3 regions of the Mesorhizobium captivum genome follow, and region 3 is predicted to be linked to each of the others. Evidence: riboswitches for the same ligand, from Rfam matches in the RefSeq annotation. Region 3 holds a riboswitch; each other region holds the start of a gene.

Region 1 (3,268 bases), on a different contig from region 3:
CCTCGGCCGTCCAGGCGCGGTCGTAATAGTGGTTGACGCGTGGGCCCACAGCCTGGAGCAGGAGCCGCATCGGCTTGCCGCCAACCTCGACGAAGCCTTTTACGCGCAGCACGTTTTCCTGCTCGGCGGCGAGAGCGACGCGCTTGGCCAGCTCATCCGGATTGGCGATCGACGGGATATCGATGACGAAGGAGTCAAAATCGTCATGCTCGTGGTCGAGCTCGTCATCGTGGTGGGTCTTGCGGTTTTCGATATCCTCCTCGACTGCGAGGCCGAGGCCGAGCAGCACCGACGGATCGACCTTGCCCTGCGCGGTCGGCACGACCTTCACGGCGCGCGCCACATGCTCGCCGATGACGGCGTTGGCGCGGGCCGCGCCGGCCGTGTCCATCAGATCGCTCTTCGATAGGATGATCAGGTCGGCGCAGGCGATCTGGTCCTCGAATACCTCTTCGACCGGATCGTCATGGTCGAGCGAGTCGTCGGCGGCGCGCTGCGCCTGCAGGGCGTCCATGTCGGAGGCGACGCGGCCGTCGGCCAGCGCCGGGCCGTCGACCACGGCGATGACCCCGTCGACCGTCACGCGGCTCTTCACGCTCGGCCACTGGAAAGCCTGGACAAGCGGCTTCGGCAAAGCGAGGCCGGAAGTCTCGATCAGGATGTGGTCGACCTTCGGCGTGCGCGACAGGATCTGGTCGAGCGCCGGCACGAAGTCATCGGCGACGGTGCAGCAGATGCAGCCATTGGCGAGCTCGACGATGTTTTCTTCCGGACAGGTGTCGACGCCGCAGCCTTTCAGGATCTCGCCGTCGATGCCGACATCGCCGAACTCGTTGACGATGATCGCCAGCCGCTTGCCCTTGGCATTTTCGAGCAGGTTGCGGATCAGCGTCGTCTTGCCGGCGCCGAGAAAGCCGGTGACGACGGTGCAGGGCACTCGGGAAACGGATGCGTTCATGATCGGTCCTTCAGGAGGTCGAGGGGAGGGATGCGGGCGACGAGGCCGCGCTTGAGGGAGTCGGGCCGGCCGCGCCAGGGGATGAGGCCGTCGGTGGAAGTTGCGAAGAGCTTTGCGCCGGCGACGAGGTCGGCGCCGCTCGTCGTGTCCAGATCGCCGAAGACGTAGCTCCAGCAGCCGTCGCGCAGAAGCGCAGCGCTGAGCCGGCGCTTGCAATTGCCAAGGCATTCGACGGTGTGGATGCGGATTTTTTCGCCCGATGCAGCGCGGCGCGTGTCCTCGGCCAGCAGGGCGCCAGCGCGCGGATGCGCGTCCGAACCAGTCTCGTCGCGGCAGGAGGAGCAGACGATAACGGTCACACCGGCCAAGGCGTCGTCGGGCTCGGACGGAATGTCCGCAATATTTGCCGGAAAACTGCCGTTGCGATCCAAAACCAGGCTCCTTGCCCGGAAAACCCGCCGGGCGATCGGATATTTTAAGTCTCGGACGGCAGGTCTCCTGGCTCGCGCTTCATCGCCTTGGCGCCGCCTTCCCGGGAACATCCCAGTGGTTTTCGGCTGAGGCTCGTCGCTTACAGTTGCGGGGACAGCCGCGGATTTAGGAAATTATCCCGCACCGCATTCCCTCTTAGCTCCTCCCTTTGCCGGGAGAAGACCGTCTGGCTCGGATTTAGGCTTACGGCTATGCGCCTGTCAACGCAGGGTGCGACGCCGAGATGTCGACCAGCGCCGGCCCGAGGTCGCCGGCCGGCGTCACTTCGATACGCTCCAGTCCGAGCCACGCCTGCATCTGCTTCAATTCTTCGAAGAGCTGCGCGACCGTTTCGGGCGGGGCCTCGGCCTCGGCATAGGCTGCGTGGACGCGCAAGATGCTTGCCGGGCGATCGGCCCTCAGATCGACGCGAGCGACGATCCGGTCGCCGAGGAGGAACGGCAGCACATAGTAGCCATATTGGCGCTTTTCTGCCGGCGTGTAGATCTCGATGCGGTAGCGGAAGCCGAACAGCTTTTCCGTGCGGGTGCGTTCGAAGACCACGGGATCGAACGGCGCGAGCAGGGCGCGGGCCTCGATCCGGCGCGGGAAACGGGCGTCCTTGTGGAGATAGGCGGTCTTGTCCCAGCCTTCGACTTTCACCGGCAGCAGCTCGCCCGTTTCGACCAGTTCCTCGATGCGGTCTTTGGTGTCGCCCGGCGCCAGGCGGAAATAGTCGCGCAGGTCGCCATAGGTGGCGATGCCATGGGCGCGGGCGGAAATGCGCAGCAATTCGCGATGCGCGTCCTCGACCGACGGGACAGGCAGATCGAGAACCGCCTGAGGCAGAACGCGCGCCGGCAGGTCGTAATAGCGCTCGAAGCCGCGCCGGTAGGCGGTGGTGATGCGCCCGGCCCAAAACAGCCATTCGAAGGCGTGCTTGGCCTCGCTCCAGCCCCACCAGCCGCCATTGCCCTTGTGGCCTTCGATGTCGGAAGCGGCGATCGGCCCGCGTTCGGCGACCTGCCGGTAGATCTCGTCGATCGTCTCCTTGCGCTCGTGGCCCCATTTGGCGAGGCCGAGATACATCTCCTCGCCCTGCTCGGCGCGCTGCATGCGCCAGCGCATCAGAGGGTAGGTCTCTACCGGAAGGAAGGACGCCTCGTGCGCCCAATATTCAAATACCGCGCGTTTGCGGGTGACCGCGGCATTGTCGAGCAGCGCAAGCCGGTAGGGGCCGAGACGCGAATAAAGCGGCATGTAGTGGGCGCGCACCACCGCGCTGACGGAATCGATCTGCAGCAGCCCGGTTCGGGAGAGCACGCGGGCGAGGTGGCGGCGGTTGGGCTCGCCGCCGGGGCGGGGGTCCGTGAAACCCTGCGCGGCAAGCGCAATGCGCCTGGCCATGCGAAGCGAGATTTTTTCCTTCATCAAGCTATCCTTGCCCCGATCTTTTGCCGGCATTTCCAGCCGGAGATTCCAGACATGCTAGCAGGCAAATGGCGGGAGATGTGTCAGGAGAGAAAAGTGGAGTAAAAAGTGAAGGAAATCAAACAGGAGCGGATCGGACCAGTTTCTTCCGATATGGCGTCCAGGGCGGGTTTTTGAACAACGTTTGACTTGCTTCGCCGAAACCGCTGCGCTAACCCTCGCCGCATCGCAGCATAGGGCCCTTAAAACGGTTCAGCGGGTTAAACTGTCACGCTTCCGCATTAGAGTCCGTTGCTGTAATCAAAGTGAACTGGCCCGCCAAAGGAAAGTCGCCGCATGAGCGCACTCCTAAGTTCGTATCTGCCCATCGTCCTGTTCATCGCAGTGGCGATGGTCGTTGGTCTCGCG
Region 2 (3,268 bases), on a different contig from region 3:
GGCGCGGTCGTGGTCTTCGCGCTGGCGCTGCTCGCGCTGTTCTGGACCTACCGGCTGGGCGACAACCCATCGATCCGCCCCGGCAAGAGCCGGCCGGCCAACCCACTCGCCAATATCGGCCGCTTCATCACGCAGCCGCGGTTGCGGCTTGCCTGGCTGATCGCCTTCGGCCGCTCCTGCTTCTGGACCACCTTCTTCGTCTATGGCCCGCTGTTCATGGTGATCACCGGCGAGGGCAAGCTTGCCGGCGGGCTGCTGGTCTCGGCCGGCAATGCGCTGTTGTTCATGGCGATCTTCTGGGGCAGGGCGGGAAAGCGCTTCGGCGGCCGGCGGACCATGACCTTCGCCTATTTCGCGATGTCGGCCATGCTGATTGCGGCGGGCGGTGTCGGCGCAGCCGCGCCGCTGCTCACCGCCGTCTTCCTGCTTTGCGGCGCGCTCTTCACCATCGCGCTCGACGCGCTGGGTTCCACCGCCTTCATGCGTTCGGTGCGCTCTTACGAAAAGGCGCAGATGGCGGCGGTCTACCGCACCTACCTCGACTTTTCCGAGCTGACGCCGCCGCTCGTCTATTCGGTGGTGCTGACCTTCTTCGGCCTCGGCTCGGTGTTCGTCACGCTCGGCATACTGGCCGCCTTTTGCGGCTTCTTCACCTGGCGCTATCTGCCGAAATCTTTTTGATCAGCGACCGGGCTGGTCTTCCGCATTGTGGCGCTTGCGCGAGAAACCTAAGCTCGGTTCGCCATCGCCAGTGGATTCGCCGGCCGCCGAAGGTGCACCGCATGCCTGCAAGAACGATGTCGCTGACCGAGGAGCTGGTCGCCCGCTGTTTTCGCGCGGTCGAGGACCCAGGGCCCGACCCTGATGCGGAGCATCTCGCGGACAGCGACTATGAAGCGATGCTGGATGTATTCGAGGCTGAGCTTCCCGCGACCGAACCGCTGTGGCTGTTCGGCTATGGCTCGCTGATCTGGAAGCCTGAAATCGAGCATGTCGAGGAGCGCGTCGCTATGGCGCGCGGCTGGCATCGCTCCTTCTGCATGAAGATGACGCGCTGGCGCGGTACCAAACAGAGTCCGGGTCTGATGATGGCGCTGGATCGTGGCGGCCAATGCAAGGGTGTTGCTTTCCGCCTGAACGGTGGCGAGCGCCGGCAGGCGCTGGACAAGCTTTTCCGCCGCGAGATGACGCTGAAGCCGACCAGCTACCACCCCCGCCTCCTGCAGCTTGCAACCGACAAAGGGTCGTTGAAAGCGCTCGCCTTCGTCATCAATCGCAAGGGCACGACCTATGCCGGCCCGCTCGGCGAAGAGGAGGTGGTCGAAAGGCTGGCGACGTCCTGCGGCCATTGGGGTTCGGGCGCCGACTATCTCTACAACACCGTCAAGAATCTCGAAGCGCGCGGCATCCACGACGCCCATTTGTGGCGATTGCAGCAGCTTGTCGCTGAAAGGATTGCCGGCTCCTAGCACGCCACTGCGTGCCGCAATCGCGCTCTGAGGTGGCGGAATTTGGTTTGCCGGGCGCGTCGATTCTGCCTATAGTCGCCGATGTCGTCGGTTCCGTTTTTGGAGCCAAGAGGGAATGCGGTGAGGGTGGACTTTTTTGCCCAAAGCCGTGGCTGCCCCCGCAACTGTGTGCGGTAGTCCTCTCCATAAACCACTGAGGATTTTTCCTCGGGAAGGTGGGGAAGGGCGCGGATCCGCGAGCCAGGAGACCTGCCGGCGACGGGAAAGTTGACTTCGATGCCCTCGGGTGGAGGGCGAAAGGACAAGACATGAATACCGCTTCCGTCTCTCTCGGCGCCTCCGTCTCCTCGCAGTCGCGCATCATGCAGTTGGCCTTGGCCGCGCTGCTCGGCATTTTCGTCGTCGGTTTTGTCGGCTTCTCGCATATCGATGCGGTCCACAACGCTGCCCATGACTATCGCCACTCGATGGCTTTTCCCTGCCACTAAGCTAGGTCCGACATCATGAACCTGTTTCGCAACGTCGTGTTCATCGCGGCGATCGCGGGGCTCGTGGCGGGCATCGTGCTCGCCTGCATGCAGGCCTACGCGACTGTGCCGCTGATCCTCAAGGCGGAAGTCTATGAAAAGGCGGGTGACGGCCATCACCATGACCATGCCGCGACCTCAGACAACTATGCGATGAGCTCGGCTGCTCCGGCGGACAATACGATGAGCAGCGCTGCTCCGGCGCCGACGGAAGCGGCGGCTCCGGCCGAGGACGAGGACTGGGCGCCGGCCGACGGCTTCGAGCGCTTCGCCTTCAACGTCGTCGCCAACGTCGTCACGGGCATAGGCTTCGCGCTAATCCTGGTCGCGGTCTCCGAATTTGCCGGCGGTATCGGCAACTGGCGCCAGGGCGTGTTCTGGGGCCTCGCCGGCTTTGCCGTGTTCACGCTGGCGCCCGGGCTCGGCCTGCCGCCCGAACTGCCGGCAATGCCGGCGGCCGAGCTGCTGCCGCGCCAGATCTGGTGGGTGTCGACAGTGGCGGCAACCGCGATCGGTCTCGGATTGATCGCCTTCCGCAAGTCGCCGCTGGCGATCCTAGCGGTCGTGCTGATCGTTGCGCCGCATATCGTCGGCGCGCCGCAGCCCGACAGCTTCGAGACGGCAATTCCGGAAGGGCTGCATCATCAGTTCGTGGTGGCGGTGACGGTCACCGACCTGGTGTTCTGGCTGGTGCTGGGTGCCGTCGTCGGCGTGGTGCGCGGCCGCTTCACCGGCACGGCGACCAGCCTGCGCGACAGCTTTGCCTGATCGTGCCAAGGGTCGTCTGACCCTCATCATCGGCGGTGCGCGCTCCGGAAAGAGCGCGCATGCCGAAACCCTGGCGACGGCAGGCCCGTCGCCCTGGACCTATATAGCCACAGCGCAGGCCTATGACGACGAGATGCGCGAGCGCATCGCGCTGCATTGCTCGCGTCGCGGCGAAGGCTGGGTCACCGTCGATGCGCCACTCGATCTGGTCGCCGCGATCGAGGCCTTGCCCGAGCACCAGCCGGTGCTGATCGATTGCCTGACATTGTGGCTGACCAATCATGTGCTGGCGGAGCATGACATCGAGGCCGAATGCCGGCGGCTCACGGATATCCTGTCGCGCCCGCGCGGGCCCTGGTTCGTGGTGTCGAACGAAGTCGGGCTCGGCATCGTGCCGGACAATGCGCTGGCGCGCCGGTTCCGTGACGCGGCAGGCCGGCTCAACCAGCAGGTCGCGGCCGTCGCCGACAGCGTGTTGATGATGGTGGCGGGGCTGCCGCTCAA
Region 3 (3,268 bases):
TCGTTTCGTTCGAACTCCCCATGCACCAGCACGTCCAGCCCGATCTCCTCCTGCAAGCGAATCGCAGCCTCGATCTCCTTCTTCAGAAAGGTTTCGTAATCGACATAGCTGAGCTGGCCCTTCGCGTGAGCGGAACGCGCCTTGCGCACCTGAGGCGTCTGCGGAAAGGATCCAATGGTCGTCGTCGGGAACGGCGGCAGGCCGAGCGTGCGGGCCTGGACCCTGGAACGCTCGGCAAATGCGCTCTTTCGTTGCTTCATAGCACCGTTGATGTCGGCGATCCGCCCTTCAACGAGCGGGTCATGGACCTTCGTGGATGTTGCGCGAGTCGCGGCAGCCTCGTCAGAGGCTTTCAACTCACCAGCCACGGCATCTCTACCTTGGGACAAGGCCCGAGCCAGGATGACCAGTTCGTCGGTCTTCTGGGCCGCGAACGCGAGCCAGGACCTGATGTTCGCATCCAGTACCGTCTCCATACGCAAGTCTATCGGCACATGCAGCATCGAGCACGAAGGCGCGATCTCGACTCGATCCAAGGGCCAGCCCGCGACGATCGGCTTGATGCGGTCGAGAATGGCAGTGAGGTTCGCGCGCCAGACGTTGCGGCCATTGATCAAGCCAAGCGATAATACCAGATCCTTAGGCGCGAGCCGACCAGCCATCTCCAACTGTTCGGGAGCACGCGAGAGATCAAGATGCAGGCCCGCCACAGGCAGCGATATCGCCGTCTCGAGATTGTCCCCCAGCGGCCCGAAATAGGTAGCCAGCATGATCTTCAGCTCGGGCGCGGCCTTCGACAGCTGCCCATAGGCAAATTCAAGTGCGGCTCGTTCGTTCGGGTTTAGGTCGAGCACAAGCGCTGGTTCATCGATCTGCATCCAATCGGCTCCCGAGAATTTCAACCTCCGCAGGAGTTGCTCGTAGACGGGCAGAAGTCGCGGCAGGAGCGCGAGGGGATTGAAACCTTCGACAGGTGACTTCGCCAGCTTGAGAAAAGTGACCGGTCCAAGCATGACCGGGCGTGTATGAATGCCCAAGGCTTTAGCCTCGAGGAAGTAATCAACCGGTTTGGTCGACGAGAGTGTGAACGCCTGATCGTCGTCAAGTTCCGGCACAATGTAATGATAGTTGGTGTCGAACCATTTGGTCATTTCCATCGCGGTTAGGGCAGGGCTAGCCGCAGGCTCCCGACCAGAGTCGCGATTGCCCGTCTGACCTTGGTTGCCGCGGGCCATGGCGAAATAGATGTCGAGTGGGACCTCGCCGCCATTCCATGCGTAGCGGGACGGCACGGCGCCGACAATGGCGGCGGTGTCGAGTACATGGTCGTAGAGCGAGAAGTCGTTCGACGGGATTTTCGACACACCGCGATCGCGCTGCTCCTCCCAGCTCGCGGCACGCAGCGCCTTTGCCGTCGCGAGAAGCTCGGCAGCGCATGATTTTCCGGACCAATAGCTTTCAAGCGCGAATTTCAATTCTCGCCTGCGACCGATACGCGGCACACCAAGCGTTGCTACAGGAATTTGTTGAGAGAGAGTCATGCGATACCCCGATGGTTGGGGCGTGGGGGACAACGAAGGCGCCAGTAGGCCGGTACGAACGCCGGGCTGCAGCGGCCACCGAGACACCCCGCCCGTGGACAATAGTTCGCCGTGGCAGGTCTCCTGGCTCGGGGGTCATAGCCTCTACCCGTCTTCCCGAGGCTGTTCGCCTCAGTGACATGAGTGGGGTCGGCTCGCCTCTAACAGTTGCGGGGGCAGCGCCGGCATCTCACCGGCTTCCCTCTTAGCTCCGCTGCGGCAGCGCCGTACGGAGAACCATGGCTTGGACACAATCACAGCAGTCAGCTCTTTTGTCAATATCGCATAAAGAAATGTTTATGTCATTATGTGAACGCACTTTGTACTTTCGGGGTGATTTCCAAGTCGCGTAGAGGACGAACTTTTCGATCGTTTCGGCACGCGGTAAGTGAGATTGGCTACATGAAGCCAGACTTTGGCCGCTGCAGGTGACAGGGCCAAATTGACAAAGGGCGCTGTGCAGAACCGTGCCAGACGGCGGCTCGGCCGTTCGGCCCGGCTGCGCAAGAGTTGTGAGCCGGGCCTTTGGTCGGACCGATTGGGGCGCGAGGCAGGGTGGCGCGCCAGCAGAACTGCGAGGCTAGTCGCATGCTGCAGTACGCGAATGTGGGCGTCCGCGCGCCGACTGATATCAAGATCACCTGAAACTGCCACCGGTAAGTGGCGCCAACCCGTTTCCGAGTTCCGGCAACTAGACCAGAAGCGCCAAGGGGAAAACCGCCCTCAACGGGATGCACATGCGACATTTTGATTTGCCCGCGCTTTCCTAAACAGATTTCACTAGGAGGAAGGAAGCTAGTCCTTGGACCGCCCCTACAGCAGCCCTGCCTGTTCGGCCTCGCGGCGCAAGTTCTGGCGCGGCCGCGGGCCAATCTGCTGAATCACCAGCCCGGCCGCCAGCGAGCCGAGATGGCCGCAGTCCTGAAGGCTGCGGCCGCTCGTATAGCCGTAGAGGAAGCCGGCCGCGTAGAGGTCGCCGGCGCCGGTCGTGTCGACCAGCTCCTTGATCTTCGTTGCCTCGATGGTGACGGTCTCGTCGCCGCGCACGATCACCGAGCCTTTTTCCGAGCGGGTGACGGCGGCTATTCTGCAATCCTTGCGGATGGCGGCGAGCGCTTCATCGAAGGAAGCGGTCTGGTAAAGCGATTTGATCTCGTGGCTGTTGGCAAAGACGATGTCGACGGTGCCCGAACGCATCAGATCCAGGAACTCGTCGCGGTAGCGGTCGACGCAGAAGGAATCCGACAGCGTCATCGACACTTCCCTGCCGGCGGCATGCGCGAGCCGCGCGGTCTGCCGGATCGCTTCCTTGGCGCGCGGCGGATCCCACAGATAGCCTTCGAAATAGGTGACCTTGGCGCCGGCGGCCTTGTCGGCCTCGACGTCCTCCGGCCCGAGTTCGATGCAGGCGCCGAGATAGGTGTTCATCGAACGCTCGCCGTCCGGCGTGACGAAGATCATCGAGCGCGCCGTCGGCGGCTCGCCATGGAGCGGCCTGGTGTCGAAGGCCACACCCTGGGCATGGATGTCGTGCGTGTAGATGTCGCCGAGCGCGTCGTTCGACACCTTGCCGAAGAAGGCGGCGCGGCCGCCAAAGCTCGCCACGCCCGCCGCCGTGTTGCCGGCGCTGCCGCCGGAAGCCTCGATCGCCGGCCCCATGCGGCTGTAGAGCAGTTCGGCGCGCCGGG

Evidence for each region. A riboswitch is a leader RNA that binds a small molecule or an ion and turns the genes downstream of it on or off. The one in region 3 is predicted to bind cobalamin.
Region 1: another riboswitch for cobalamin. It lies ahead of RFM40_RS17020 (DUF1636 family protein); the one in region 3 lies ahead of metE (5-methyltetrahydropteroyltriglutamate--homocysteine S-methyltransferase).
Region 2: another riboswitch for cobalamin. It lies ahead of RFM40_RS32200 (CbtB domain-containing protein); the one in region 3 lies ahead of metE (5-methyltetrahydropteroyltriglutamate--homocysteine S-methyltransferase).

Annotation. Positions count from the first base shown of each region.
Region 1 covers NZ_JAVIJB010000018.1:97,331-100,598, forward strand. Annotated here, with positions in the region: gene cobW (cobalamin biosynthesis protein CobW) at 1-958, opposite strand, end outside; gene RFM40_RS17020 (DUF1636 family protein) at 955-1,389, opposite strand; cobalamin riboswitch at 1,430-1,632, opposite strand; gene RFM40_RS17025 (winged helix-turn-helix domain-containing protein) at 1,640-2,860, opposite strand; gene RFM40_RS17030 (NADH-quinone oxidoreductase subunit A) at 3,197-3,268, shown strand, end outside.
Region 2 covers NZ_JAVIJB010000070.1:5,779-9,046, forward strand. Annotated here, with positions in the region: gene RFM40_RS32190 (MFS transporter) at 1-681, shown strand, start outside; gene RFM40_RS32195 (gamma-glutamylcyclotransferase) at 783-1,469, shown strand; cobalamin riboswitch at 1,541-1,740, shown strand; gene RFM40_RS32200 (CbtB domain-containing protein) at 1,778-1,957, shown strand; gene RFM40_RS32205 (CbtA family protein) at 1,973-2,764, shown strand; gene cobU (bifunctional adenosylcobinamide kinase/adenosylcobinamide-phosphate guanylyltransferase) at 2,757-3,268, shown strand, end outside.
Region 3 covers NZ_JAVIJB010000062.1:19,529-22,796, forward strand. Annotated here, with positions in the region: gene metE (5-methyltetrahydropteroyltriglutamate--homocysteine S-methyltransferase) at 1-1,541, opposite strand, end outside; cobalamin riboswitch at 1,638-1,837, opposite strand; gene RFM40_RS31265 (adenosine kinase) at 2,394-3,268, opposite strand, start outside.